DNA from 2 places in the Streptomyces sp. NPDC002868 genome. Region 2 is predicted to be linked to the other one. Evidence: riboswitches for the same ligand, from Rfam matches in the RefSeq annotation. Region 2 holds a riboswitch; the other holds the start of a gene.
What was found. A riboswitch is a leader RNA that binds a small molecule or an ion and turns the genes downstream of it on or off. The one in region 2 is predicted to bind S-adenosylmethionine.
Positions count from the first base shown of each region.

Region 1: it holds a riboswitch for S-adenosylmethionine, as region 2 does, so the genes downstream of both, thrC (threonine synthase) here and ACZ3H8_RS12760 (aminotransferase class V-fold PLP-dependent enzyme) in region 2, are expected to answer to the same signal.

Region 1 is NZ_JBVHDR010000009.1:142,310-156,446, reverse strand. It holds gene ACZ3H8_RS26010 (hypothetical protein) at 1-98, opposite strand, end outside; gene ACZ3H8_RS26005 (helix-turn-helix domain-containing protein) at 212-1,054, shown strand; gene ACZ3H8_RS26000 (DUF397 domain-containing protein) at 1,035-1,244, shown strand; gene ACZ3H8_RS25995 (alpha/beta hydrolase) at 1,241-1,363, opposite strand; gene ACZ3H8_RS25990 (helix-turn-helix domain-containing protein) at 1,419-2,000, shown strand; gene ACZ3H8_RS25985 (MFS transporter) at 1,997-3,331, shown strand; gene groL (chaperonin GroEL) at 3,351-4,973, opposite strand; gene ACZ3H8_RS25975 (cold-shock protein) at 5,348-5,551, opposite strand; gene ACZ3H8_RS25970 (MoaD/ThiS family protein) at 5,952-6,230, opposite strand; gene thrC (threonine synthase) at 6,264-7,547, opposite strand; SAM riboswitch class I at 7,565-7,692, opposite strand; gene ACZ3H8_RS25960 (glucosyl-3-phosphoglycerate synthase) at 7,836-8,774, shown strand; gene ACZ3H8_RS25955 (alpha,alpha-trehalose-phosphate synthase (UDP-forming)) at 8,904-10,298, shown strand; gene otsB (trehalose-phosphatase) at 10,397-11,245, opposite strand; gene ACZ3H8_RS25945 (DUF3263 domain-containing protein) at 11,255-11,527, opposite strand; gene ACZ3H8_RS25940 (ABC transporter substrate-binding protein) at 11,569-12,792, opposite strand; gene ACZ3H8_RS25935 (SIS domain-containing protein) at 13,095-13,988, shown strand.
Region 2 is NZ_JBVHDR010000003.1:444,189-458,325, reverse strand. It holds gene ctaC (aa3-type cytochrome oxidase subunit II) at 79-1,038, shown strand; gene ctaD (aa3-type cytochrome oxidase subunit I) at 1,035-2,771, shown strand; gene ACZ3H8_RS12800 (cytochrome c oxidase subunit 4) at 2,768-3,166, shown strand; gene ACZ3H8_RS12795 (L,D-transpeptidase) at 3,286-4,539, shown strand; gene ACZ3H8_RS12790 (hypothetical protein) at 4,582-4,983, opposite strand; gene ctaE (aa3-type cytochrome oxidase subunit III) at 5,152-5,772, shown strand; gene qcrC (cytochrome bc1 complex diheme cytochrome c subunit) at 5,851-6,660, shown strand; gene qcrA (cytochrome bc1 complex Rieske iron-sulfur subunit) at 6,657-7,709, shown strand; gene qcrB (cytochrome bc1 complex cytochrome b subunit) at 7,706-9,331, shown strand; gene trpD (anthranilate phosphoribosyltransferase) at 9,457-10,521, shown strand; SAM riboswitch class IV at 10,619-10,733, shown strand; gene ACZ3H8_RS12760 (aminotransferase class V-fold PLP-dependent enzyme) at 10,961-12,391, shown strand; gene ACZ3H8_RS12755 (Lrp/AsnC family transcriptional regulator) at 12,466-12,747, opposite strand; gene ACZ3H8_RS12750 (rhomboid family intramembrane serine protease) at 12,744-13,487, opposite strand; gene ACZ3H8_RS12745 (hypothetical protein) at 13,638-13,880, shown strand; gene ACZ3H8_RS12740 (NYN domain-containing protein) at 13,916-14,137, shown strand, end outside.

The DNA.
Region 1 (14,137 bases), on a different contig from region 2:
AACGACGGCAGGGTCACTGCCACCACACCGAGCCCGTCCCGGAGTTGAGCCACTACCTCTTCGGCAGCCCGCAGACGCTCCGCCGATCGCACCACCATGACCAGGCACCTCCACACTGAGTGTTCTCTTTCCTCACCCAGCGTGTCCGGCACGGGCTAGCCTGAACAGTGGCGGCAGCCCAACAACCCCACCTGTCAACCAGGGAGTTGCCATGCCCGGACCCAAGGATCTCGATCCCTCCACCTCCCCTCGCGCCCTGATGGGCGCGGAACTACGCCACGCGCGCGACCAGGCGGGCCTCACCCAGGACGAGTTGGGGCGGCCCCTCTTCGTCAGCGGCTCGTACATCGGCCAGATGGAGGCGGGCACACGCCGGATGCTGCCTGAGTACGCACGCCAGATAGACGAGATCCTCGGTACGAACGGCTTCTTCACCCGCAACTGCGAGGTGTCGAACAAGTCGCGCTATCCCGACCACTTCGCCGAGGCGGCGGAGGCGGAGGCAGCCGCGACGACGATCAAGGAGTACGCGCCGCTGCTGGTACCGGGCCTGTTGCAGACGGAGGCGTATGCGCGCGCAGTGTTCCGGGCGTATCAGCCGACGGCGACGGAGGAGGTCATCGACGAGCTGGTCGAGGCACGGCTGGATCGCGCGCGACTGCTGTCCGATCCAACAAAGCCGTTGTTGTGGGCGGTTCTGGACGAGGCTGTGTTACGCCGGAAGGTCGGCGGGGCGGGGGTGATGACGGAGGCGCTGGAGCATGTGGCGGCGCTCGCCAGGAGGCACCGGATCATTGTTCAGGTGCTGCCGTTCGAGGCGGGGGCGCACATGGCACTTGGCGGCCCGCTCAAGCTGATGAACTTCCCGGATGCCCCTCCGCTCGCGTACGTAACCGGATTGGAAACAGGACGGCTGGAGGACGATCCCGCCACGGTCGCCCGCCATGACCTGACTTACGATCTGGTCGGGGCCAGTGCACTGTCACCAAAAACGTCCTTGGCCCTGATCTCATCAGTGGCGGAGGATTACGCACATGAAGATCAGCAGCCCTGAGTACGACCTGACTACAGCCACCTGGCGCAAGTCCACGCACAGTGCCGGCGACGGCGGCGACTGCCTTGAAGTCACCGACATCCACCCCGGCATCGTGCCCGTACGCGACTCCAAGAACCCCGACGGCCCGAAGCTCCTGTTCCGGGCCGTCGCCTGGTCCGCCTTCGTCACCGGCCTGAAGCGCGACTAGCAGGACGCGTCACGGGCCGGGCGCTCGCCGGTGAGCAGGAAGTCGGTCACGGCATCGTCCCCACAGGCGTTGCCGTTGGCGCGGTAGGCGCCGTGCCCTGCACTGCGGCCCTTTCCCAAATAAGTTTTGCAAAATTACTTTGGGGAAGTCCCCGATCCGCCTTACCCTCCCCTCATGGTCAGCGAAGATCGGAAACGCGTCCTCGACCCCGAGCGGGACGCAGCGGCCCTGAAGGCCCTCACACACCCGTTGCGCATCCGGCTGCTCGGGCTGCTGCGCCAGGACGGCCCCGCCACCGCGAGCGAACTCGCGGTCAGGACCGGGGAGTCGTCCGCCTCCACCAGCTACCACCTGCGGGTCCTCGCCAAGTACGCGTTCGTCGCGGAGGCCCAGCAGCGCGACGGGCGGGAGCGGCGCTGGCAGGCGGTGCACTCCGTCACCGCGTGGAGCAACGCGGCGATGGAGGGCTCGCCCGGCAGCCGCGCCTTCGTCAACGTCTCGCGCCGGGTTCAGATCGAGCACCTGGAGCGTTCCCTCGGCCGGCACGAGGCGGATGTCGCGGCAGGCCGGCTCGGCCAGGAGTGGGTGGAGCCGTCGGGCATCACCGATCTGGTCCTGCGGCTGACCCCCGAGTCGCTCACCGAGCTGTGGGAGGTGTTCGACCGCGCGGCGGAGGAACTGGCAGCTCGCGACGAGGGTGATCCCCGCGCCGAGCAGGTCGTACTCGTGGCCGCCGGACTCCCCCTCGCGTCATGACCCGGCCCCTGGACCCCCGTACCGCACGCCGCCGCTTCGTCGCCGTCAACTTCCTCTTCTGGCTGCCAGTTGGCCTGTACATACCCTCGCAGGTGCTGCTCCTCACCGAGCGCGGCATGAGCCTCGCGGTCGTCGCCGGACTCTTCGCCGTGCACTCCCTCACCGTCTCCGCCCTGGAACTGCCCACCGGCGGCCTGTCCGACGTCATCGGCCGCCGCACCGTGCTCGCCGCCGCGGGCGTGCTCAACCTGGGCGCCCTAGTCCTCCTGGCCCTGGGCACCACCGTCTGGGCGCTCGGCATCGCCATGGCCCTGATGGGCTCCGGCCGCGCCCTGTCGAGCGGACCCGCCGAGGCCTGGTACGTCGACACCGTGCAGGCCCACTCCGGCCCCGGCGCAGAACTGCGCACCGGACTGGCCCGCGGCGGCACCGCCTCCGCGGCCGCGCTCGCCGTCGGCACCCTGCTCGGGGGCAGTCTGCCCCTGCTGCTCGGCCTCGGTCCGGACCTGGGCGCACGGCTGACCGCCGCCACCTCCGGACTGGTGCTGCCACTCTCCGTCCCCGCGCTGCTCGGCGCGGGCGTCGGACTCGTCTTCGTGGCGTACGTGTTGACCGCCCTGCCCGAGCCGCCCCGGCCCCGGGCCACCCTGCGCGATGTGCTGCGAGGCGTCCCGGCCACGATGCTCGACGGACTGCGCCTGGGCGCGCGGGACTTCTTGATCCGCCGAGTGCTGCTGACGGCCGGCGCGACGGGCGCGGCCCTGGCCACCATCGAACTGCTCACGCCAGGACGCGCCGCCGACCTGACCGGCACCCCCGAGTCGGGCGCGGTGCTCTTCGCCTCGCTCGCCTGCGCCGGCTTTGTCTGCACCGCTCTCGGCAACCACTGCGCACCACTGGCCGCACGGCTGACGGGCAGCGGCGAACGCGCCGTCATGGCGGGCATCGGACTGAGCGCGACGGGGCTGCTGCTGCTCGGCCTGACCGTCCTGTGGAACGGCCCGGCCGCACTCACCCTCGCGGCCACCGGCTACGCCCTGGTGTACTTCGGACTCGGCGCGGCGGGCCCGAACAAGAACGACCTGCTGCACCGCCGCGTCGACAGCACGGGCCGGGCCACCGCCCTGTCCGTACAGTCCCTCGCCCTGCAATCGTCCGGCGCCCTGGCCGGCCTGGTCGCCGGTGCCCTGCCGGCCGGCCCCCTGCCCTGGCTGCCCGGCGCCGCACTTCTGCTGGCCGGTGCCCTGCTGTGGGTCCGCCGCGCTGGGCAAAAGCCCGAGGGCGGCACCCCCCTGGGAGTGGGGGTACCGCCCTCGGTCCGTACAGCGTGAACCGCCGATCCGCGCAGGATCAGAAGTCCATGTCACCGCCCGGCATGCCGCCCGGAGCGGCCGCAGAGGCCTTCTCCGGCTTGTCGGCGATGACGGCCTCGGTGGTCAGGAACAGCGCGGCGATCGACGCGGCGTTCTGCAGCGCGGAGCGCGTGACCTTCGCCGGGTCGATGATGCCCTCGGCGATCATGTCGACGTACTCGCCGGTCGCGGCGTTCAGACCGTGGCCGACAGCCAGGTTGCGCACCTTCTCGACGATGACGCCGCCCTCGAGACCACCGTTGACGGCGATCTGCTTCAGCGGGGCCTCCAGCGCGAGCCTCACGGCGTTGGCGCCGGTCGCCTCGTCACCCTCGAGGTCGAGCTTCTCGAAGACCGAGGAAGCCTGGAGCAGGGCCACGCCACCACCGGCGACGATGCCCTCCTCGACGGCGGCCTTGGCGTTGCGCACCGCGTCCTCGATGCGGTGCTTGCGCTCCTTGAGCTCGACCTCGGTCGCGGCGCCGGCCTTGATGACGGCCACGCCGCCGGCCAGCTTCGCGAGGCGCTCCTGGAGCTTCTCGCGGTCGTAGTCCGAGTCGCTGTTCTCGATCTCGGCACGGATCTGGTTCACGCGACCGGCAACCTGGTCGCTCTCACCGGCACCGTCGACGATCGTGGTCTCGTCCTTGGTGATGACGACCTTGCGGGCGCGGCCCAGCAGGTCCAGGCCGGCGTTCTCGAGCTTGAGGCCGACCTCCTCGGAGATGACCGTGCCACCGGTGAGGATGGCGATGTCGTTCAGCATCGCCTTGCGGCGGTCGCCGAAGCCCGGAGCCTTGACGGCAACGGACTTGAAGGTGCCGCGGATCTTGTTGACGACCAGGGTCGACAGGGCCTCGCCCTCGACGTCCTCGGCGATGATCAGCAGCGGCTTGCCCGACTGCATGACCTTCTCCAGCAGCGGAAGGAGGTCCTTCACGTTGCTGACCTTGGAGTTGACGATCAGGATGTACGGGTCGTCGAGCGACGCCTCCATACGCTCCATGTCGGTGGCGAAGTACGCCGAGATGTAGCCCTTGTCGAAGCGCATACCCTCGGTGAGCTCCAGCTCCAGACCGAAGGTCTGGGACTCCTCGACGGTGATGACGCCTTCCTTGCCGACCTTGTCCATGGCCTCGGCGATGAGCTCGCCGATCTGGGTGTCGGCGGCGGAGATGGAGGCCGTCGAAGCGATCTGCTCCTTGGTCTCCACGTCCTTGGCCTGCTCGAGCAGGGCGCCGGAGACGGCCTCGACGGCCTTCTCGATGCCGCGCTTGAGGGCCATGGGGTTGGCGCCGGCCGCCACGTTGCGCAGGCCCTCGCGGACGAGCGCCTGGGCGAGGACGGTCGCGGTGGTCGTACCGTCACCGGCGACGTCGTCCGTCTTCTTGGCGACTTCCTTGACCAGCTCGGCGCCGATCTTCTCGTACGGGTCCTCGAGCTCGATCTCCTTGGCGATGGAAACACCATCGTTGGTGATCGTGGGGGCGCCCCACTTCTTCTCGAGGACGACGTTCCGGCCCTTGGGGCCAAGGGTGACCTTGACGGCGTCGGCGAGCTGGTTCATCCCGCGCTCGAGACCGCGCCGTGCCTCCTCGTCGAACGCGATGATCTTGGCCATGTGAAGTGGTCCTCCCGGACTGGGGTGGATTCTCCGGACCGCGCTGGCGCCCGCGACGGACGGCCTGCAAGCCCTGTGGTTCCTTGCCCCACCTGGCCTGCGGACCTCACCGGCCCGGTCCTCGTTGTCACTCTCACTGTCAGAGTGCTAACGCAATGATTAGCACTCGACCCCCGAGAGTGCAAGCGCCTTCGAAGAAGCCTCGACGAGGGGTGGTGGTCGGTGGGGGCACCTCCCAGCGGTAGTTGGGGGAGGGAGGGCGCAGCGGCTTCGAAGGAGCCTCGACGCGAGGGCGCAGACGCACGAGGGGCCCGCATCCCTCGTGGGATGCGGGCCCCTCGGCGTGAGTGCGTCGGTGGCCGATCGCGCCGAGATCAGACGGCGAGCTTGACCATGTCCGCCTGCGGACCCTTCTGGCCCTGCGAGATCTCGAATTCAACTCGCTGACCCTCTTCAAGGGTGCGGTACCCGTCCATCTGGATCGCGCTGTAGTGGACGAAAACATCCGCACCACCGTCGACCGCGATGAAGCCGTACCCCTTCTCCGCGTTGAACCACTTGACGGTGCCCTGAGCCATGCCTAACTCCCCTATTACTGGCCCTTGCGCAGGACCGCACTTCGCGGACCCGGGTCAGACCTCCACCCCATGGGTGTGCGCCGGAACGCGTCGACCGCGGCTGAATGTATCTGTCCAACTGCCGTCTGCAACAGGTCAATCGGACGAGAAATCTGCGCAAGCCCGAACGGATAATTCATGTGAATTCTGTGAATTCCGGGGCAAGTCGGGCCCGACAAAAGGCGCCTACGCGACAATTCGATCGACCACTTTGGCTGACTCTTGTCGCGCGGCGACGCATTCTCATATGCGTCCGGCACAAGCAGCGGAGGGGGCTTCCCAAAGCCTACCGCGCTCAACCCTATGGAATTGCCCCCTCCGCTTCTCTTGCGGAGGGGGCAATAGCGGTAACTCTGCGAAGTCAGCAGCCGCCGGCGACAGCCGGAATGATCGAGACGCCCGCGCCGTCCGGTGTCGCGGTCTCCAGACCCTGTTCGAAACGGACGTCGTCGTCGTTCACGTACACGTTGACGAAGCGGCGCAGCTTGCCCTGGTCGTCCAGGACACGCGCGGCGATGCCGGTGTGGTTCTTCTCCAGGTCGGCGATCACCTCGGAGAGGGTCGCGCCCTGAGCCGAAACCTCGGCCTGGCCGCCCGTATACGTACGGAGAATGGTGGGAATGCGGACGTTGACGCTCATGCTGCGTGCCTTCCTTGAGTCTCGGGTGGTCGGTCAGCCGGCCAGGCCGGCGTCGCGAAACGCGTCCAGGCTCGGGCGGATCGTCGCGGTCGGGCCGGTCGTCGGCGCCACCGCGTCCAGCGTCTTGAGACCGTCACCGGTGTTGAGGACGACGGTGGTGAGCGCCGGGTCGAGCACGCCCTCCTCGATCAGCTTCCTCGTGACACCCACGGTCACGCCACCCGCGGTCTCCGCAAAGATGCCTTCCGTACGGGCGAGCAGCTTGATGGCGTCGACGATCTGATCGTCGTTGACGTCCTCGACCGCCCCGCCGGTGCGGCGCGCGATGTCCAGCACGTAGGGGCCGTCCGCCGGGTTGCCGATCGCCAGCGACTTGGCGATGGTGTCCGGCTTCTGCGGGCGTACGACGTCATGCCCCGCCTTGAAGGCCGTCGACACCGGCGAGCAGCCCTCCGCCTGGGCACCGAAGATCTTGTACGGCTTGTCCTCGACCAGACCGAGCTTGATCAGCTCCTGCAGCCCCTTGTCGATCTTCGTGAGCTGCGAGCCCGAGGCGATCGGGACCACGATCTGGTCGGGCAGCCGCCAGCCGAGCTGCTCGCAGATCTCGTACGCCAGCGTCTTGGAGCCCTCGCCGTAGTACGGGCGGAGGTTGACGTTGACGAAGCCCCAGCCCTCGCCCAGCGGGTCGCCGATGAGCTCGGAGCAGAAACGGTTGACGTCGTCGTAGTTGCCCTCGATGCCGACCAGCTCTCCGCCGTACACCGCGGCCATGACGACCTTGCCCTGCTCCAGGTCGTGCGGGATGAACACGCAGGAGCGGAAGCCGGCCCGCGCGGCGGCGGCGCCGACCGCGCCCGCCAGGTTGCCGGTGGACGAGCAGGACAGGGTGGTGAAGCCGAAGGCACGCGCGGCCTCGACGGCGATGGCCACGACGCGGTCCTTGAAGGAGTGCGTCGGGTTGCCGGAGTCGTCCTTGATGTACAGGCCGCCGGTGACGCCCAGCTCACGGGCGAGATTGTCGGCCTTGACGAGCTTGGTGAAGCCGGGGTTGATGTTCGGCTTGTCGGCCACGTCGGCGGGGACGGGCAGCAGCGGGGCGTACCGCCAGATGTTGTTCGGACCCGCTTCGATCCGCTTCTTCAGCGCCTCGGGGTCTTCGCCGGGGAGGTCGTACGCGACCTCGAGCGGCCCGAAACAGGACGCGCAGGCGAAGATCGGGCCGAGCCCGAAACGCTCTCCGCACTCGCGGCACGCGAGCGCCGCGGCGGGTCCGAGGTTCACGGGAGTGGTGCTTGCGACAGTCTGCACAGCCATGGAGGCGAGGCCCTTTCTCCTCATCTTCCCCGTGGCGCATTTCGCCACGAGACGGAATTGGCACCTTCCCCACCGTGACCTCGCGGTCGGCGGGAGGGTTGCCGGGGCTTCAACGGGCCGTTCCCTCTGCCCCTCTGGATGAGCGGTATTCGATTGTCAGCGTGACGACCCCCGACATGCGACGGTCATCCGCGTTGTTCAAGACTGTAACCGAAGGCCCGGATGGTTGAGATAGTCGTCCGAACCTCGAGATGGACCATCCGACCGGAAGTCTAGGGAGACGCGCACGTGCTCGATGAGGTGGAGCGCTGGCTGGCCCGGCGGTCCTGGGCCGCGGCCGACCGCCCACTTGACCTGCTGCTTACCGCCAAACGCTCGACGACGGTCAGCGTGGTGCTCCCCGCCCTGAACGAAGAGGCGACGGTCGGCGAGATCGTCACCGTGATCCGCCGCGAGCTGATGGAGGCCGTGCCGCTCGTCGACGAGCTGGTCGTCGTCGACTCGGGCTCGAGCGACCGTACGACCGAGGTGGCCGCGGCGGCAGGCGCGCGCGTGGTGCACCGGGACGCGATCCTGCCCCGGATACCCGCGGTCCCCGGCAAGGGCGAGGTGCTGTGGCGCTCGCTGCTGGCGACCAGCGGCGACATCGTGTGCTTCGTCGACGCGGATCTGCGGGAGTTCTCCGCGGACTTCGTCTCCGGGATCGTGGGCCCGCTGCTGACCGACCCCGATGTGCACTTCGTCAAGGCGATGTACGACCGGCCGCTCGGCGACCACGCAGGTCAGGGCGGCCGGGTGACCGAGCTGGTGGCGCGTCCGCTGCTGAATCTGCACTGGCCGCAGCTGGCCGGGTTCGTCCAGCCGCTGGGCGGGGAGTACGCGGCGCGGCGCTCGCTGCTGGAGCGGCTGCCCTTCCCCGTCGGTTACGGAGTGGAGCTCGGCCTGCTCGTCGACGCGCTGCACACGGTGGGCCTGGACGCGCTGGCGCAGGTGGACGTCGGCTCGCGCAAGCACCGCCACCAGGACGGGCAGGCGCTGGGCCGGATGGCCGCGGCGATCTACCGTACGGCTCAACTCCGGCTCTCCCGCGGCCACTTGGTCCGTCCTGCGCTCACGCAGTTCGAGCGGGCCGAGGGCGGCTTCGAGCCGCGGACGTACCCGGTGGACACGGAGGAGCGGCCGCCGATGCGCGAGATCGGTGAGTACGCGGCGCGTCGCGCGGCATAAGCATGGATCGCTGGTCGCTTTGTCTACATTTCCCAGTTATGGGCATGAGAGACGTACGACACACGAGGACGGCACGACCAATGACGTACGCACGTTTGAGCGTTTGTGGGACGGGCTAGGTTTCGCGACATGGTCTCCGAGCACGCTGCTGCCCAGGTCCTCGTCGCGTCGAACCGCGGCCCGGTCACATACACGCTGAGCGAGGACGGTTCGCTCGACGCGCGCCGCGGCGGGGGCGGGCTGGTCTCCGGCCTGTCGGCCATCGGCTCCGAGGCGGCGGCGCTGTGGGTGTGCGCCGCGCTCGGTGACGGCGACCGCGAGGCGGTGCGGCGCGGGGTCGGCGAGCCCGGGGTACTGATGCTCGACATCGACGAGGCCGTCCACTCCGACGCGTACAACGGCATCGCCAATTCCGTGCTGTGGTTCGTCCACCACATGCTGTACCAGACGCCGCTGGAGCCGGTCTTCGATCAGGAGTTCCGCCGGCAGTGGGCGTCGTACGAGACCTACAACCGGGCCTTCGCGGACGCGCTCGCGGCACAGGCCGCCGAGGGGGCGGCCGTCCTGGTGCAGGACTACCACCTGGCGCTGGTGCCCGGCATGCTCCGCGAGCTCCGTCCCGATCTGCGGATCGGGCACTTCACGCACACGCCGTGGGCGCCCGTCGACTACTTCCGGATGCTGCCCGACGACATCGCGGAGCAGTTGCTGCGCGGCCTGCTCGGCGCGGACCGCGCCTGTTTCCTGACCCGGCGGTGGGCCGATGCCTTCGTCTCCTGCTGTACGGAGCTGTTGGGCGGCACCGGCAGCACGACGATCGGGGTGCACGGGCTGGGCGCGGACGCGGACTTCCTGCGGGAGCGGGCGCACCGGCCGGACGTGGACGAACGGCTGGCCACGCTGCGCGAGCAGGTCGGCCCGGGGCGCAAGACCATCGTGCGCGTCGACCGCACCGAGCTGTCCAAGAACATCGTGCGCGGGCTGCTGGCGTACCGGCAGCTGCTGGAAACCCGTCCCGAATGGCGCGAGCGCGTGGTCCATGTCGCCTTCGCCTACCCCTCCCGGCAGGACCTGGCGGTCTACCGCGACTACACGGCGGAGGTCCAGCGCCTGGCGGACGAGATCAACTCGGCGTACGGGACGGAGACTTGGAGCCCGGTCGAGCTCCATGTGAAGGACGACTTCGCGCGCTCGCTCGCCGCGTACCGGCTGGCGGACGTGGCTCTGGTCAACCCGATCCGGGACGGCATGAACCTGGTCGCCAAGGAGATCCCGGTCGTCTCGGACGAGGGCTGCGCGCTGGTGCTTTCGCGGGAGGCAGGGGCGTACGAGGAACTGCGCGAGGACGCGGTGACGGTGAATCCGTACGACGTGACGGGCACGGCAGACGCGCTCCACGTGGCGCTGACGATGCCGGACGACGAGCGGTCCCGGCACACCAAGCGGCTGGCGGCAGCGGCAACCGCGCTGCCGCCGCAGAAGTGGTTCCTGGACCAGCTGCGGGCGCTGCGCGAGGGCGCGTAGGAGGCCCGGGTCCGGCGCGCCTTGCGCGAGGGCGCGTAGGAGGCCCTGGCACGCACAAAGCCCGGACCGGCGCGAGCGCGACCGGCTGCCCGGGCCGACTACAGGTGCTGGGCCAGCGAGCCCAGGAACTCCACCACCGCAGGCGGTCCCGGCAGCAGCAGGTCGGCGCGGTCCGCGAGTTCCGGGACCTCCGTGCTGCCGCTGCACACCAGCAGGCCGGGCACGCCGTCCGAGCGGAGCTTCTCGACGGCCGCGAAGGCAGGCAGATCACCGAGGTCGTCACCGGCGTACAGCACCGCCTCGGCTTTCACCTCGCGTACGTACTCCGCCAGGGCCACGCCCTTGTCCATGCCGGGCGGGCGCAGCTCCAGGACCATGCGGCCCGGCTCCAGGATCAGTCCGTGACGCGCGGCGAGCTCGGCGAGCGGGCCCCGCAGCGCCTCGAACGCCGCCTGCGGGTCGGACGCGCGGCGCGTGTGGACCGCGACCGCCTGGCCCTTCTCCTCGATCCAGGTGCCCTGCCAGGCTCCGGCTTTGTCCAGGACACCGGGCAGTTCGGCGCGGGCAGCCGCGACCCCGGGGTGCGGGGCGGGCGTTTTGACCGTGCCGCTGACGGCGTCCCAGCGCTCGGCGCCGTAGTGACCGAGGACGACCAGGTGGTCCAGGCCCGGCACTCCGGCGAAGCCGCCGTACCGGACCGCCACACCCGCGGGCCGTCCGGTGACGACAGCGACAGAGGCGACCCGTGGCGCGAGCGCGGCGAGCGCGGGGACGGCGCCGGGGTGGGCTCGGGCCTGTTCGGGGTCGGGCACGATCTCGGCGAGCGTGCCGTCGAAGTCGAGGCCGACGACTGCCTTCCGCGGCCGGGCGAGAACCGCGGCCAGGCCGTCGCGGCCGGCGGGGGTGGACGGCGTTGGCAGGGGATGCGCGTGCGAGGAGCTGCCCATGCCCCGACCCTATCGGCGACTTCGCCTGTCGTCCCTGACACGGCGGAGCCGATTGACGGTCACCGGGTCATGGGCGAGGGCGCGCTCGTCGTCGATCAGGGCGTTGAGGAGCTGGTAGTAGCGGACCGGGGAGATGCCGAGCTGCTCCCTGATGGCGCGTTCCTTCGCGCCGGGCCCCGGCCAGGAGGTGTGCTCCATGGCCAGGACGGCACGGTCGCGCTCGGAGAGCACCTCGCGCGCCCCCCGCGTCTCGATCGCCTCGATCGCCTCGTCGTCGGTCATACGATCCAACATATCGGCGGCGCGGCACCCCGGCGGGCCGCCTACTCCGCGTTCTCCGCGAGGGTGGCGTCCCGGCCGATCTTGCCGAGGACGGATGCCGGGACGCCTTGAGGCTCGACGGCCTGGCCGATGTTCTTCTTGATGTTCTCGCTGACCGCCGCCCACGACGTCTTGCCGACCGGCGGAAGCACCGAGGTGGGGAGCTCGTCCAGGAACTCCTTGAGGTCCTGGTGCTCCGGGTCCTTCTCCATCGCCTCTGACGCGGAGACCGTCACCGGCAGCAGATCGTTCTGACCGGCGAAGTCGAGGACGTTCTTGTCGCTGAAGACGAAGTCCAGGAACTTGCCGACCTCGGCCCGGTGGCCGTTCTGCTTGAAGCCCATGATCCAGTCGGCGACGCCCATCGCGGCCTTCGGCTTGCCGTTGCGGCCGGGCATGGCCACCTTGCCGACCTCGATGTTGGCCTTCTCCGCTTCCTGCATCAGGGAGGGGTGGCCGTTGAGCATGCCGACCTCGCCGCGGGTGAAGGCGGCGAACGCGTCCTTGCGGTTCAGCTTGGCGGGGGCGACCGGGCCGGTGAGCCCGGCGTCGACGAGGTTCGTCTTCAGCCACGTGAAGGTGGCTATGTTCTGCGCGGAGTCGATGGAGTACTTGCCGACCGGGTCGGTGTATCCGTCGCCGCCGCCGAGCAGCCACATCATGGTCTCGGCCTGGGCCTCCTCGGGCCCCAGCGGCAGGGCGAAGGGGTACTTCGCGTCTGTGTTCGCCTTCAGCTTCTCCGCGTCTTTCCTGAGGTCGTCCCAGGTCTTCGGGTCCTCCTTGATCCCGGCCTCTTTGAAGAGCTTCTTGTTGTAGAAGAGCAGCCGGGTGGAGGCGACGAACGGCAGACCGTACTGCACGCGCTTCATCTCGCCCGCGTCGGTGAGCGGGGTGAGGAAGTTGGACTGTACGGGGATGGAGAGCAACTGGTCGGCGGAGTACAGCTTGCCGGCCGCTGCGTAGTCGGCGTACGCGCCGATCTGGGCGATGTCGGGGGCCTTGCCTGCCTTGACCATCTCGGCGACCTTGCGGTCGACGTCGTTCCAGGACTCGATCTGGACGTCGATCTTGATGCCGGGGTTCGTGGACTCGAACTCGGTGGCGAGGTCGGCCCAGTACTTCTTGCTGCTCTGGCCGCCGGCCACGTCGTAGTCGGCCGCCACCAGTTTGAGGGTGACATCGCCGGAACCGCTGGAGCTGCCACAGCCCGAGAGGGCCACCGCCATGCCAAGTGCGGCGATCGCCGCGGTCAGACCCGAGAAGCGACGCTGCACCGCTCTTCCCCACCCTCTGCTGTTGCGTGCCCGTGTGGTCCCAGTCGGTCCCCCGTGATGTCGTCTGAGATGAGCTGCGATTTTCCACCATGCGGACTGATGAGGTCTACTCCAATGCATATCACTTCTACAACGCCTGTCCCTGGGCCGGCGGGCATTGCCCGGGTGCGCCGCGGCCTGCTAAGCACGTGGCGGCACGAAGTGGTCGGTGTGCCGGTCCCGAGTTACGCGTACGTCGCTAGGAGCCTTGCCGCATGTCCCGTACCGCAGCAGAGATAGCCACCCAGCCCGCCTGCTGGCGCCGAGCAGCCGAAGCCGCCGCCGCCTTCGAAGGACTGCCGGAGCCGGGTGAGCGGGTCGCCGTCACCGGGTGTGGGACGTCCTGGTTCATGGCGATCGCGTACGCGGCGCTGCGGGAGGCGGCGGGGCAGGGCGAGACGGACGCCTTCGCCTCGTCGGAGTTCCCGTCGGGGCGTACGTACGACCGCGTCGTCGCGATCACCCGCTCGGGGACGACGACGGAGGTCCTGGACCTGCTGACCGAACTGCGCGGCAAGGTGCCGACGCTGGCGCTGACCGCGGACCCGAAGACGCCGGTGATGGACGCGGCGGACGCGGTGGCGGTGCTGGACTGGGCGGACGAGGAGTCGGTGGTCCAGACCCGTTTCGCCACGACCGCGCTGGCCTTCCTGCGGGCCGGTCTGGGTGACGTCCCCGGGGTGAAGTCGGTCGCCGAGGCGGCGGTCGACGCGGAGCTCGCGCTCACGGAGCCGCTGCCGGAGGCGGTGGTCGGGGCGGAGCAGTGGACGTTCCTGGGGCGGGGCTGGACGTACGGGCTTGCGCTGGAGGCGGGCCTGAAGATGCGCGAGGCGGCGGGCGCGTGGACGGAGTCGTACCCGGCGATGGAGTACCGCCACGGCCCGATCTCGATCACCGGCCCGGGCCGGGTGGCGTGGGTCTTCGGCGCGCTCCCGGAGGGCCTGTCCCTGGACGTCGCGCGGGTCGGCGGCACGCTGGTGGCCCGCCAGGAGGCGGACCCCCTGGCGGACCTGATCCGCGCGCAGCGGCTCGCGGTGACGCTGGCGGAGTCGCGGGGCTTCGACCCGGACCGGCCGAGGAACCTGACGCGCAGCGTGATCTTGAGCTGATGGAGTGGGGTGCGGGGGTCCGTTGCCCGGATCGCGGGGCCTGGGGGCGCTGCCCCCAGGCCCCCTGGCGCGAAGGGGTACGGGGGGTGCGGGCGCGGACTTTTCCCCCACCCCGCCCCTTCCCGGCTGTGTCAATTTGCGGCTCCGCC
Region 2 (14,137 bases):
CCCGCGTCAGGGCCGGCGACCGACCAGCGAGACGGCCGCGGCATGCCGCGCGGGCCGAGACTCTCGGGAAGGCGCTACGTGAGTCCCAACGGCTCCGACCGCTCGTCGCGGCGCCCGATGCGGCGGAAGCTGCTCCAGGTGCTGACCGCGGGCGTGGTCCTGGCGACCGCCTCTGGTTGCACATACAAGGACTTCCCCCGCCTTGGAATGCCCACCCCGGTAACGGAAGAGGCCCCTCGGATCCTCTCCCTCTGGCAGGGCTCGTGGGCGGCAGCGCTCGTCACGGGCGTGCTGGTGTGGGGTCTGATCATCTGGAGTGTCATCTTCCACCGGCGTAGCCGCACCAAGGTGGAGGTACCTCCGCAGACCCGGTACAACATGCCCATCGAGGCCCTGTACACGGTCGTTCCGCTCATCATCGTTTCGGTGCTCTTCTACTTCACCGCGCGTGATGAGTCGAAGCTCCTCTCCCTCTCCGAAAAGCCCGCCCACACGGTCAATGTGGTCGGCTACCAGTGGAGCTGGGGCTTCAACTACGTCGAGAACGTGGAAGGCTCCGAGGGAGACGCCAAGACCAACAAGGAACTGAAGGCCGTCCCGGACAAGTACCGCGCGGACTTCCCGGCGAACGCGGGCGGCGTCTACGACGCCGGCATCCCGGGCACCCGGAACCCCCAGACCGGCAACCCGGGCCCGACCCTGTGGCTGCCGAAGGGCGAGAAGGTCCGGTTCATCCTGACCTCTCGTGACGTCATCCACTCCTTCTGGGTGGTCCCCTTCCTGTTCAAGCAGGACGTCATCCCCGGTCACACCAACGTCTTCGAGGTGACTCCGAACCAGGAGGGCACCTTCCTCGGCAAGTGCGCCGAGCTCTGCGGCGTCGACCACTCCCGGATGCTCTTCAACGTCAAGGTGGTCTCCCCGGAGCGCTTCCAGCAGCACCTGAAGGAGCTGGCCGAGAAGGGGCAGACCGGCTACATCCCGTCTGGCATTGAGCAGACGGACCCGGCCAGGAATGCGGAGAAGAACCAACTGTGAGCATCCTCAACGAACCCCAGGGTGCCGCCGCAGCTGACGACTCGTACGAGAACGAGCTGCCGGTACGGCGCAAGCAGCCCGGCAAAGCCGTCGTGACGTGGCTTACCACCACCGACCACAAGACGATCGGCACGCTCTACCTGGTCACGTCGTTCGCCTTCTTCTGCATCGGCGGCCTGATGGCGCTCTTCATGCGCGCCGAGCTGGCCCGTCCTGGCACGCAGATCATGTCGAACGAGCAGTTCAACCAGGCATTCACGATGCACGGCACGATCATGCTGTTGATGTTCGCGACGCCGCTGTTCGCCGGATTCGCGAACTGGATCATGCCGCTGCAGATCGGCGCGCCCGATGTGGCGTTCCCGCGGCTGAACATGTTCGCGTACTGGCTGTACCTCTTCGGCTCGCTGATCGCGGTGGCCGGCTTCCTCACCCCGCAGGGTGCGGCCGACTTCGGCTGGTTCGCCTACTCGCCGCTGTCGGACGCGGTCCGCTCGCCGGGCATCGGCGCCGATATGTGGATTATGGGTCTGGCCTTCTCCGGCTTCGGCACGATCCTCGGTTCGGTCAACTTCATCACCACGATCATCTGCATGCGCGCGCCCGGCATGACGATGTTCCGGATGCCGATCTTCACCTGGAACGTGCTGCTGACCGGTGTGCTGGTCCTGCTCGCCTTCCCGGTGCTGGCCGCCGCGCTCTTCGCGCTGGAGGCCGACCGGAAGTTCGGGGCCCATGTCTTCGACGCGGCCAACGGCGGCTCGTTGCTCTGGCAACACCTCTTCTGGTTCTTCGGCCATCCAGAGGTGTACATCATCGCCTTGCCGTTCTTCGGGATCGTCTCCGAGGTGATCCCCGTCTTCAGCCGCAAGCCGATGTTCGGCTACATCGGCCTGGTGGGCGCGACCATCGCGATCGCCGGTCTGTCCGTGACGGTGTGGGCGCACCACATGTACGTCACAGGCGGCGTGCTGTTGCCGTTCTTCTCCTTCATGACCTTCCTGATCGCGGTACCGACCGGTGTGAAGTTCTTCAACTGGATCGGCACCATGTGGAAGGGCTCACTGTCCTTCGAGACACCGATGCTCTGGACGATCGGCTTCCTGGTCACCTTCACCTTCGGTGGACTGACCGGCGTCATCCTGGCCTCGCCCCCGATGGACTTCCACGTCTCCGACTCGTACTTCGTCGTCGCGCACTTCCACTACGTCGTCTTCGGCACCGTGGTCTTCGCGATGTTCGCCGGCTTCCACTTCTGGTGGCCGAAGTTCACGGGCAAGATGCTGGACGAGCGGCTCGGAAAGATCACCTTCTGGACGCTGTTCATCGGCTTCCACGGCACGTTCCTGGTGCAGCACTGGCTGGGCGCCGAGGGCATGCCGCGTCGTTACGCGGACTACCTCGCCGCCGACGGCTTCACGGCGCTGAACACCATCTCCACGATCAGCTCGTTCCTGCTCGGTCTGTCGGTCCTGCCGTTCTTCTACAACGTCTGGAAGACCGCCAAGTACGGCAAGAAGATCGAGGTCGACGACCCGTGGGGCTACGGCCGTTCGCTCGAATGGGCGACGTCGTGCCCGCCGCCGCGGCACAACTTCCTCACCCTGCCGCGGATCCGCAGCGAATCCCCGGCGTTCGACCTGCACCACCCGGAGATCGCGGCCCTCGACCAGCTCGAGCACGCCGGCCACGGCGCCAGCGCCATCGCCGGTGAGAAGGAGGCAGGCAAGTGAGGATCCAGGGCAAGATGTTCCTCTGGCTGAGCGTCTTCATCCTCGCCATGGCCATCCTGTATGGCGTGTGGTCGAAGGAGCCGGCCGGTACCACCGCGCTCTTCCTGGGCTTCGGCCTGAGCATCATGATCGGCTACTACCTGGCCTTCACGGCCCGGCGGGTCGACTCCATGGCGCAGGACAACAAGGACGCCGACGTGGCGGACGAGGCCGGCGAGGTGGGGTTCTTCTCCCCGCACAGCTGGCAGCCGCTCTCCCTGGCCGTCGGAGGTGCCCTGGCCTTCCTGGGCGTCGTCTTCGGCTGGTGGCTGCTGTACTTCTCGGCCCCGGTCATCCTGGTCGGTCTCTGGGGCTGGGTGTTCGAGTACTACCGCGGTGAGAGCCAGAACCAGTAACACCGCGTCAGCAACACACGGGCCGGGCCCGGATCCCTCTCACTCCTGAGGGGGATCCGGGCCCCTCGTTTGGAGTCACCCGGCGCGCCGTTGCAGACCTGTCTTCATAACGTGTGCATATGAACCAAACGCCGCGCTTCCGCACCGTTCTCAGCTGCACCCTGCTGGTCGTGTCCTTCGGGGCGGCAGCGGCCGCGTGCGGCGACTCCGACAGCCACCCGCTTGCAGCGAAGCCCTTCGACGCGGCGGAGCAGGTCTCCTTCAACACGCCCAAAAGCAGGGCCAAGGTGGACCCCGACAAGCCCCTGGAGGTCACCACCAACGGCGGCGACGGCCGGATCACCGATGTGACGGTCACCGACGACTCGGGCCACCACCTCGCGGGCGAACTCTCCGCGGACGGCGCCCGCTGGCGCTCCACCGCGCCGCTGTCGGCCGGCGTCAAGTACACCGTGAAGGTCTCCACGGAGGACGAGGACGGCGCCCCGGGCGCACGCACGCTCACCTTCGAGACATCCCCGGCCAAGCGGCTGCTGACGGTCAAGTTCGGCCCGAAGGCGGGCACGTACGGCGTCGGCCAGCCCGTAACCGCGGAGCTCAGCGCCCCGGTCAAGGCCAAGGAGGCCAGGGCCGTCGTCGAACGCGCCCTGAGGGTCGAGTCCGAACCCTCCGTGGAGGGCTCCTGGTACTGGGTCGACGACAAGAAGCTGCACTTCCGCCCGAAGGAGTACTGGCCCACCGGCGCGACCGTCAGCGCCACCAGCAACCTCCAGGGCGTCAAGGTCTCCGACAAGATCTACGGCACCGCCTCGGAGCCGCTGGCGCTCACCATCGGGGACCGAATAGAGGCCATAACCGACGCCGGAGCGCACAACATGACGGTCCTGCGCAACGGAGAAGTGATCAACACCATTCCGGTGACCACCGGCAAGCCCGGCTTCTCCACCCGTAACGGAATCAAGGTCGTGCTCGGCAAGGAGTACTTCGTACGGATGCGCGGTACCAGCATCGGAATCGCCGAGGGCAGTTCAGACTCGTACGACCTGCCCGTCTACTACGCGACACGCGTCACCTGGAGCGGAGAGTACGTCCACGCCGCGCCCTGGTCCGTCGGCTCACAGGGGTACGCCAACGTCAGCCACGGCTGCACCGGAATGTCGACCGGGAACGCCGCGTGGTTCTACAAGACCGTCCGCGAGGGCGACATCGTCAAGGTCATCAACAGCCGCGGGAACGAGATGGACACCTTCGGCAACGGCTTCGGCGACTGGAACCTGGCCTGGGACAAGTGGCGCAAGGGCAGCGCCCTGGTGGCCGACACCAGGGACGGCAGCGACCCCACGGCGGCGGCGCGGCTGCGTCCCCAGGTCTGACCGGCCCAGGTCTGACGGGTCCCGGGCCTGACGGCCCAGGTCCTACGCGTCGACGCCGAGCCGGCCGCGCAGCAGGGCGGCCAGTGCGTCCGCGAACTCCACCGGATCGACCGGAAGGGTCACCGCGGCGTCCGCACGGCTCCAGGTGGCCAGCCAGGCGTCCTGTGGGCGGCCGATCAGCAGCAGCACCGGCGGGCAGTTGAAGATCTCGTCCTTGATCTGCCGGCATACGCCCATGCCGCCCGCCGGAACCGTCTCGCCGTCCAGTACGCAGACGTCGACGCCGCCCGCGTCCAGCGCCTTGAGGACAGCGGGCAGGGTCGCGCACTCCAGGAACTCCACCGGCGGTACGTCGGCCGCCGGCCTGCGTCCCGCCGCCAACCGGACCTGCTCCCGGGTGCCCGAGTCGTCGCTGTAGACCAGGACCGTGGCAGTCGCCTGCATTGTTCCTCCGTCGTTGGATCAGGAACCGATGCGCCGGATGCTACTCCGTCCGACTCCCTGTCAACAGCAGTTCGGGCAGTGCTTCGATGGGCCGTTCGGGCTGGACAAAGCCCACTGACACACCGAACGGCACCCCCCGGAGTGAGGGCGGGATAAGCGACCGACATAATGTCGGTCGTGGCGACAGCAACGACAGTAGAAACCGGGCACGCGCACCCGTCGGTCAATCGGCCGAACCTCACCAGCGTCGGAACCATCATCTGGCTGAGTTCCGAGCTGATGTTCTTCGCGGCCCTCTTCGCGATGTACTTCACTCTGCGATCGGTGACGGGTGCCGAGTTCTGGAAGACGCAGGCGGATCACCTGAACTTCCCGTTCTCGGCGACGAACACCACGATCCTGGTGCTCTCCTCCCTCACCTGCCAGCTCGGCGTCTTCGCCGCTGAGCGCGGTGATGTGAAGAAGCTCCGCACCTGGTTCGTGATCACCTTCGTGATGGGTGCGATCTTCATCGGAGGCCAGGTCTTCGAGTACACCGAGCTGGTCAAGGACGCGGGCCTCTCGCTCTCGTCCGACCCGTACGGCTCGGTGTTCTACCTGACCACCGGTTTCCACGGCCTGCACGTGACGGGCGGACTCATCGCCTTCCTGCTGGTTCTCGGGAGGACCTACGCGGCCAGGAGATTCACTCACGAGCAGGCAACCGCCGCCATCGTCGTGTCCTACTACTGGCACTTCGTCGATGTCGTCTGGATCGGCCTCTTCGCCACGATCTACATGATCAAGTAGTGGCGCGGGCAGCTCGCTGCCTGAAGCAGACACAGTCCAGAAGCATCGACGCAGAAGATCCTGACACCGGGGTAATCCGTGAAAAAGCTCTCCGCACGACGACGCCATCCGCTGGCGGCGGTCGTCGTCCTACTCCTCGCGCTGGCGGCTACTGGGGGGCTGTACGCCGCGTTCGCACCCGCGGACAAGGCGCAGGCCGATGAAACCGCCCAGTCACTCGCCATCAAGGAGGGCAAGAAGCTCTACACCGTCGGCTGCGCCAGCTGCCACGGAACCGGCGGTCAGGGCACCTCTGACGGCCCGAGCCTGGTCGGCGTCGGCTCCGCCGCCGTCGACTTCCAGGTCGGCACGGGCCGGATGCCGGCCCAGCAGCCCGGCGCCCAGGTGCCGGAGAAGAAGGTCATCTACTCGCAGAGCGAGATCGACCAGCTCGCGGCGTACATCGCCTCCCTCGGCGCCGGTCCGATCACGCCGACCGAGAAGCAGTACAGCCCCGAGGGTGCGGACATCGCCAAGGGTGGCGACCTGTTCCGCACCAACTGCGCCCAGTGCCACAACTTCACCGGTGAGGGCGGTGCCCTGACTGACGGCAAGTACGCCCCGAACCTCGAGGACGTGGACCCCAAGCATGTCTACGAGGCCATGCAGACCGGCCCGCAGAACATGCCCTCCTTCCCCGACACGACGCTGCCGGAGCAGCAGAAGCGCGACATCATCGCGTACCTCCACACCGTGAACAGTGGAGAGGCCGAGAGCCCCGGCGGCCTCAAGCTGGGTGGCCTCGGCCCCGTCAGCGAGGGTCTGTTCGGCTGGGTCTTCGGGCTGGGGACACTGATCGCAGTTGCCGTCTGGGTCGCGGCCCACACCGCTAAGGCCAAGAAGTCATGAGTAGCCAAGAGATTCCAGAAGAGAACCTGCCTGCTGAGCAGGACACCGCGCACGGCGCGGTAAAGGTCGCCGACGACCCGTTCGCGGACCCGGGGCTGCCGCCCCACAAGCCGCGCATCCAGGACATCGACGAGCGGGCAGCCAAGCGCTCCGAGCGCGCGGTCGCCTTCCTGTTCACGCTGTCGATGCTGGCCACCGTCGCCTTCATCGCCTCGTACGTCATCTTCCCGGTCGACAAGATCGTGTACATCTGGCCGATCGGCCATGTGAGCGCGCTCAACTTCGCGCTGGGCACCACGCTGGGCATCGCGCTCTTCTGCATCGGCGCGGGCGCGGTCCACTGGGCCCGCACCCTGATGTCCGATGTGGAGATCGCCGACGAGCGGCACCCCATCGCGGCCCCTCCCGAGGTCAGGGCCAAGGTCATGACCGACTTCGCGGCGGGCGCCGAGGAGTCCGGCTTCGGCCGGCGCAAGCTGATCCGCACCACGATGTTCGGCGCGCTGGCGCTGGTGCCGCTCTCCGGTGTGGTGCTGCTGCGCGACCTGGGCCCGCTGCCCGAGAAGAAGCTGCGGTCCACCCTGTGGGCCAAGGGCAAGCAGCTCATCAACATGAACACGAATGAGCCGCTGCGTCCCGAGGACATCGTCGTCGGTTCGCTGACCTTCGCCATGCCCGAGGGCCTGGAGGAGGACAGCCACGACTTCCAGAAGGAAATCGCCAAGGCGGCCCTGATGATCGTCCGGATCCAGCCGGACGACATCAAGGACAAGCGCGAACTCGAGTGGTCGCACGAGGGCATCGTGGCGTACTCGAAGATCTGCACCCACGTCGGCTGCCCGATCAGCCTGTACGAGCAGCAGACGCACCACGTGCTCTGCCCCTGCCACCAGTCCACCTTCGACCTCTCCGACGGCGCCCGCGTCATCTTCGGCCCGGCTGGTCACGCCCTCCCGCAGCTGCGGATCGGCGTGAACGCCGAGGGCAACCTTGAGGCGCTCGGCGACTTCGAAGAGCCCGTCGGTCCTTCCTTCTGGGAGCGCGGATGAGTACTACATCTGAGACGAACCGCAAGGCACCCGCGGGTGAGCGGGTCGCCGACTGGGCGGACGGCCGGCTCGGGATCTACTCCCTGGCCAAGGCCAACATGCGGAAGATCTTCCCGGACCACTGGTCCTTCATGCTGGGTGAGATCGCCCTCTACAGCTTCATCATCATCATCCTCACGGGTGTGTATCTGACGCTGTTCTTCCACCCGAGCATGAACGAGGTCGTGTACGAGGGCTCGTACGTGCCCATGCAGGGCATCCGGATGTCGGAGGCGTACGCCTCGACGCTGGACATCAGCTTCGATGTCCGCGGCGGTCTGCTGATCCGGCAGATCCACCACTGGGCGGCGCTGATCTTCGTCGCGGCCATGATCGTGCACATGATGCGCGTCTTCTTCACGGGCGCCTTCCGCAAGCCGCGTGAGATCAACTGGCTGTTCGGCTTCCTGCTGCTGGTCCTGGGCATGTTCACCGGCTTCACCGGCTACTCGCTCCCCGACGACCTGCTGTCCGGTACGGGCGTCCGGTTCATGGAGGGCGCGATTCTCTCCATGCCGATCGTCGGCACGTACCTGTCGTTCTTCCTCTTCGGCGGGGAGTTCCCCGGCGGGGACTTCGTGAGCCGGTTCTACTCGATCCACGTCCTGCTGCTGCCGGGCATCATGATGGGCCTGCTGGTGGCCCACCTGATCCTGGTCTTCTACCACAAGCACACGCAGTTCGCGGGCCCCGGACGTACGAACAAAAACGTCGTCGGCATGCCGCTGCTGCCGGTCTACATGGCCAAGGCCGGAGGCTTCTTCTTCCTGGTCTTCGGCATCATCTCGATCATCTCCGCGGTCGCTTCGATCAACCCGATCTGGGCTCTTGGCCCCTACCGTCCGGACCAGGTGTCCACCGGCGCTCAGCCGGACTGGTACATGGGCTTCTCGGAGGGCCTGATCCGGGCCATGCCCGGCTGGGAGATCAACTTCGCGGGCCACACCCTCGCTCTGGGTGTGTTCATCCCGCTGATGATCTTCCCGATGATCCTTGCGGTGATCGCGGTCTACCCGTTCGTCGAGTCCTGGATCACCGGGGACAAGCGCGAGCACCACATCCTGGACCGCCCGCGCAACGCCCCGACCCGTACGGCCTTCGGTGTGGCCTGGCTGACCTGGTACGTCATCCTGCTGATCGCCGGTGGAAACGACATGGTCGCCATCTTCTTCCACCTGTCGATCAACCACATCACCTGGTTCGCCCGGATCGCCTTCTTCGTCGGCCCGGTGATCGCCTTCGTCATCACCAAGCGGATCTGTCTCGGTCTCCAGCGCCGCGACCGGGACAAGGTGCTGCACGGACGCGAGTCCGGCATCATCAAGCGCCTGCCGCACGGTGAGTTCGTCGAGATCCACGAGCCGCTCTCGCAGGGCGAGCTGTACAAGCTCACCTCGCACGAGCAGTACAAGCCGGCCGAGATCGGCCCGACGGTCGACGAGAACGGTGTCGAGCGCAAGGTGAAGCTCACGGAGAAGCTGCGGGCCAAGCTCAGCAAGGGCTACTACGGGGGAGACAGCCAGATCCCCAGGGCCACGGTCGAGGAGTACAAGGAGATCACGAGCGGCCACGGCCACCACTGATCCCACCCGACCGCGAGGTCGCCACAGCTGGAGCCCCGTCCATTCGTCGGACGGGGCTCTTCGCTGTCTGCTGGGCTGGATAGGGTGGACCCATCCCTATTCGGCTGTGGACCCAGGAGTGGACCATGAACGTTGTGACCCCGGTTGGCGGCGACAGCGTGGCGGACCTCTCCTGGCCCCAGGTGCTGAACGCTCTCCTCGACAACCGCGACCAGAGCGCGGAGGCCACCGCGTGGGCCATGGACCGCATCCTCAGCGGCGAGGCGACGAACGCGCAGATCGCAGGCTTCGCGGTCGCCCTGCGCGCCAAGGGCGAGACCGTCGAGGAGATCTCCGGTCTCGTACGGACCATGTACGCGCACGCGAACCTGATCGAGGTGCCCGGGCCGAGCGTCGACATCGTCGGGACCGGCGGCGACGGCGCCAAGACCGTGAACATCTCCACCATGTCCGCGATCGTGGTCGCGGGGACGGGTGCGAAGGTCGTCAAGCACGGCAACCGCGCCGCGTCGTCGGCGAGCGGCGCGTCCGACGTACTGGAGAAGCTCGGCGTCAATCTCGAGCTCACCCCGCAGCGGGTCGCCCAGGTCGCGGAAGAGGCGGGCATCACCTTCTGCTTCGCGGTGAAGTTCCACCCGGCGCTGCGGCATGTGGCGGCCGCCCGCAAGGAGCTGGGCATCCGCACCACGTTCAACTTCCTCGGCCCGCTCACCAACCCGGCGAAGGTGAAGGCACAGGCCACCGGTGTCGCGGACGCGCGGATGGCGCCGATTCTGGCCGGTGTACTGGCCGAGCGCGGTTCCTCGGCGCTGGTCTTCCGCGGCGACGACGGCCTCGACGAGCTGACCACGACGGCGACCTCCCGGGTGTGGGTGGTACGGGACGGGGCGGTGCGCGAGGAGGCCTTCGACCCGCGGGACATCGGCATCGGCCTGGTGCCGGTCGAGGCCCTGCGCGGCGCCGACGCCTCGTTCAACGCGGATGTCGCGCGCAGGCTGCTCGGCGGTGAGACCGGGCCCGTACGGGACGCGGTGCTGCTCAACGCGGCGGCGGCTCTCGTCGCGCTGGAGCCGACGGACGGCACGCTGAACGAGCAGCTGGCGGCGGGCATCGAAAGGGCCGCCGAGTCGATCGACTCCGGTGCGGCCAGAGCGGTGCTCGAGCGGTGGGTTGCCGCGAGCAACGCCTGAGACTGCAGTGGCGTGAGGCAAGGCGTGGTTCGGTTCCTGTCTCAGGAACTGGACCTCGCCTTGCACACTGTGGGACGTATGGCAGGATGCTCCTCAAGGTCATGAGTGACAGCTACGGCCCCGGCTCGCTGTCCGGCAACCCTCCGTCCGTGGCGGGGTGCCCCGGGTGAAGACCAGGCCGTAGGCAGCGAGGTCTGCGGCAAGCGCGGACCCCTGCAAGCCCTGGGGTCCTGGTCCTCAAGGGAGCAGTCTCGTGAGCAAGCGAATGCGATAGGGCTACACGCCCCTTCTTCAGTACGCCTCCGTGCGGCGTTGCCGTGTGTTCGAGGCAACCCCTGTGCGCCGAGCGGCCGTTGAGTGCCGCGCACAGGTTCTACCGAAGCCTCCCCCTGACTTCGTCGGGGGGACCCCCAGCCTTGTCCTGCCGGGAGATACCGCCATGTCCGCACGCCCGAACGCCGTTGCCACCGCTGTCGCCCCCGCCGCTGTCGCCACCGCTGATGCCGACCCCGCCTGTGCCGCGCCGCTTCCCGTCCTCGGCCGGGACGTCACCGTCCCGCTCGTCACCGGCGGCGAAGTCACCTACGCCGCACTCGACTACGCGGCGAGCGCCCCGGCCCTGCAGCGGGTGTGGGACGACGTGGCCGCGTACGCCCCGTACTACGGCAGCGTGCACCGCGGCGCCGGGTACCTCTCGCAGCTGTCCACCGACCTCTTCGAGAACAGCCGGGTCACGGTCGCCGAGTTCCTCGACTGCCGCCCGGACGACCAGGTGGTCTTCACCCGCTCCACGACCGACTCGCTGAACCTGCTGGCGGCCGTGATCCCCGCCGACTGCGAGGTCTTCGTCTTCGAGACCGAGCACCACGCCTCGCTGCTGCCCTGGAGGGACGCGCGGGTGACGTACCTGAACGCGCCGCGCACGCCGGAGGACGCCATCGCCACGCTGGAGCGCGCGCTCGCCGAACGTGACCCGTACGGCGCGGCGCTGGTCTGCGTGACCGGTGCGTCCAATGTCACCGGTGAGCTGTGGCCGGTGCAGGAGCTCGCGGCCGCCGCGCACGCCCACGGCGCGCGGATCGTGCTCGACGCGGCTCAGCTCGCGCCCCACCACCCGGTCTCCGTACAGGAGTTGGACGTCGACTGGGTGGCCTTCTCCGGGCACAAGCTGTACGCGCCGTTCGGCTCGGGCGTGCTGGCCGGCCGTGCGGACTGGCTGCAGGACGCGGAGCCGTACCTCGCGGGCGGCGGTGCCTCGCGCAAGGTCGCGCGGCGCGCGGACGGCGGCGTGGACGTCGACTGGCACACCACGGCCGCCCGTCACGAGGCCGGTTCGCCGAACGTCATCGGCGTCTACTCCATCGCCTCCGCCTGCAAGGCGCTCACCGAGGCGGGCTTCGACAACCTGGTCGCCCGGGAGCAGCACCTCGTCGCGAAGGTCCGCGCGGGCCTGGCCGAGGTGGCCGATGTGAAGGTGCTCTCGCTGTTCGGGGACGACTCCCCCTCGCGTTCCGCTGGGGGGACCCCCACGCGGGTCGGCGTCATCTCCTTCGTCGTCGAGGGCTGGAACAGCTCGCACTTCGCGGCCGCGCTCTCGGCGGAGTACGGCATCGGCGTACGGGACGGGCTGTTCTGCGCGCACCCGCTGGTACGGACCCTGCTGGGCAGCGACCCGCAGGACCCGGGCGAGTGCGGCGCGCCGGAGGCTGCGCCGGGCGAAGCCTCGCTGAACGCGATCCGGGTGAGCTTCGGGGCGGGTACGCCGGACGAGCATGTGGAGCGTTTCGTACGGGCGGTGAAGGAGCTGGTGCGCGAAGGCGCCAAGTGGAACTACCGCACGGAGGACGGCCGCTGCGTCCCGGCCGTGTGACACCGGGCTCCGCCCCGGACCCGGACAAGCCCGCGCCCAAAGGCGCGGGCTTGTTGTGTATGTGGCACCACGCGCTACGAGTCCAGGCCGATCGCGAACGCCGCCTCCAGGTCGTGCTGCGAGTACGTACGGAACGCCACATGCGTGTCCGTGCCCTCGACGCCCTGGATCTTGCTGATGCGGCCCGGGATGACGTCCGCCAGGTCGTCGTGCTTGGCCACCCGCACCATCGCGATCAAGTCGTACGTGCCGGTGACGGAGAAGACCTCGCTGACGCTGTCCAGCGCAGCGATCGACTCGGCGATCTCGGGGATGCGGTCCACGCTGGTCTTGATGAGCACGATCGCGGTGATCACGGTTGGCTTTCTCCCTCGGTGGCCGCTGCTTGGGCCTTCACTCTAGTCGCATGCCGGAATCGTCCCCAGGCGTAGAGAAACCCGGCCCCGAACCCCACCAGATGCGCGAGATACGCGACGCCGGGGCCGCTGCCCGCGCCCTGTGCAGCCAGCCACTGCAGGACGAACCAGAAGATCAGCACAATCCACGCGGGGAAGCGCAACGGCAGGAAGAAGAGGAACGGAAAGAGACTGGTGACCCGGGCCTTAGGGAAGAGGAAGAGGAACGCGCCGAGCACGCCCGAGATCGCCCCGGATCCTCCCACCAGGGTCTGCTCGGAGTCGGCGTTGGCCGCCGCGTAGGCGAGCAGCGCGAGATAGCCGCAGCCCACATAGAAGAGGGCGAACTCCAGCTGCCCCATGCGCTCCTCGGCCATCGCCCCGAAGACGTAGAGGAAGAGCATGTTGCCGAGCAGATGCAGCCAGCTGCCGTGGACAAAGAGGGCGGTGAGAGGGGTGAGGAGCGGGTGGAGGGTGCCGGGTGAGCTGTTCAGCAGTTCCGCCGGGATCACGCCCCAGCGTTCGAAGTACGCGCTCTGGGCGGCGAGCAGTGTGTCACCGGTGCCGTACACAGGGTTGAGGCCTGAGACCGGGCTGAGGAGGAACACCGCACAGCACACGGCGATCACGCCGTATGTCACCGCGGGCCCCGTCACCGCGACCCGTACCGCAGCCCGTGCCGCGCCCTGCCAACTGATCATGGACAGAGCATGGCGTAGTGGGCCTGAACGGTACAGAGTGCCTCGCCGCTCCATCGGGTCCCGGCGAGGCCGTAGGGTTACGGGCAGTACATCCGCGGTTCGACGGCGCACAGCGGCACCTGCATACGCACGACGAAAGAGGACGGCACGATGACGACGGTTCCCCCGCCGACGGCCGGTACCCGCTGGCGCTGCACGCTCTGCGGCAACCTCACACGCTTCGATGTCACCCGTTCCTCCAAGGTCGTCGAATACGTCCATCTGGACCTGGCCGGAGAGCCGACGGTCGAGGAGCGCGAGGTGGTCAGTGAGACCATCGAGTCGGTGCGCTGCCGTTGGTGCAACGCGGTGGACCAGATCGAGCTGGTGGACAGGCCGGGCGCCGGCTCCTGAGGGAGCGGCCCGAACGGGTAGTGGGGTGACGGATCGTGGAGCAGCCTGCAAGCGGCGCTGAGCCGGCCGGTGCGGCCGGTGACGCCGCCGAGGCGCTCGACCGCCCGTTGCCGGAAGGCGTACGGCGCAGGGTCATGGCGCTGGTCTCGGACGCTTTCGGCGGCCTGACCGTTGCCGAACTTCCGGCCCAGCTGCGGCAGTACGCCCGGTTCACCCCCACCCGGCGCGCCAAATTCGCGGGCAACGCGATGGCCGCC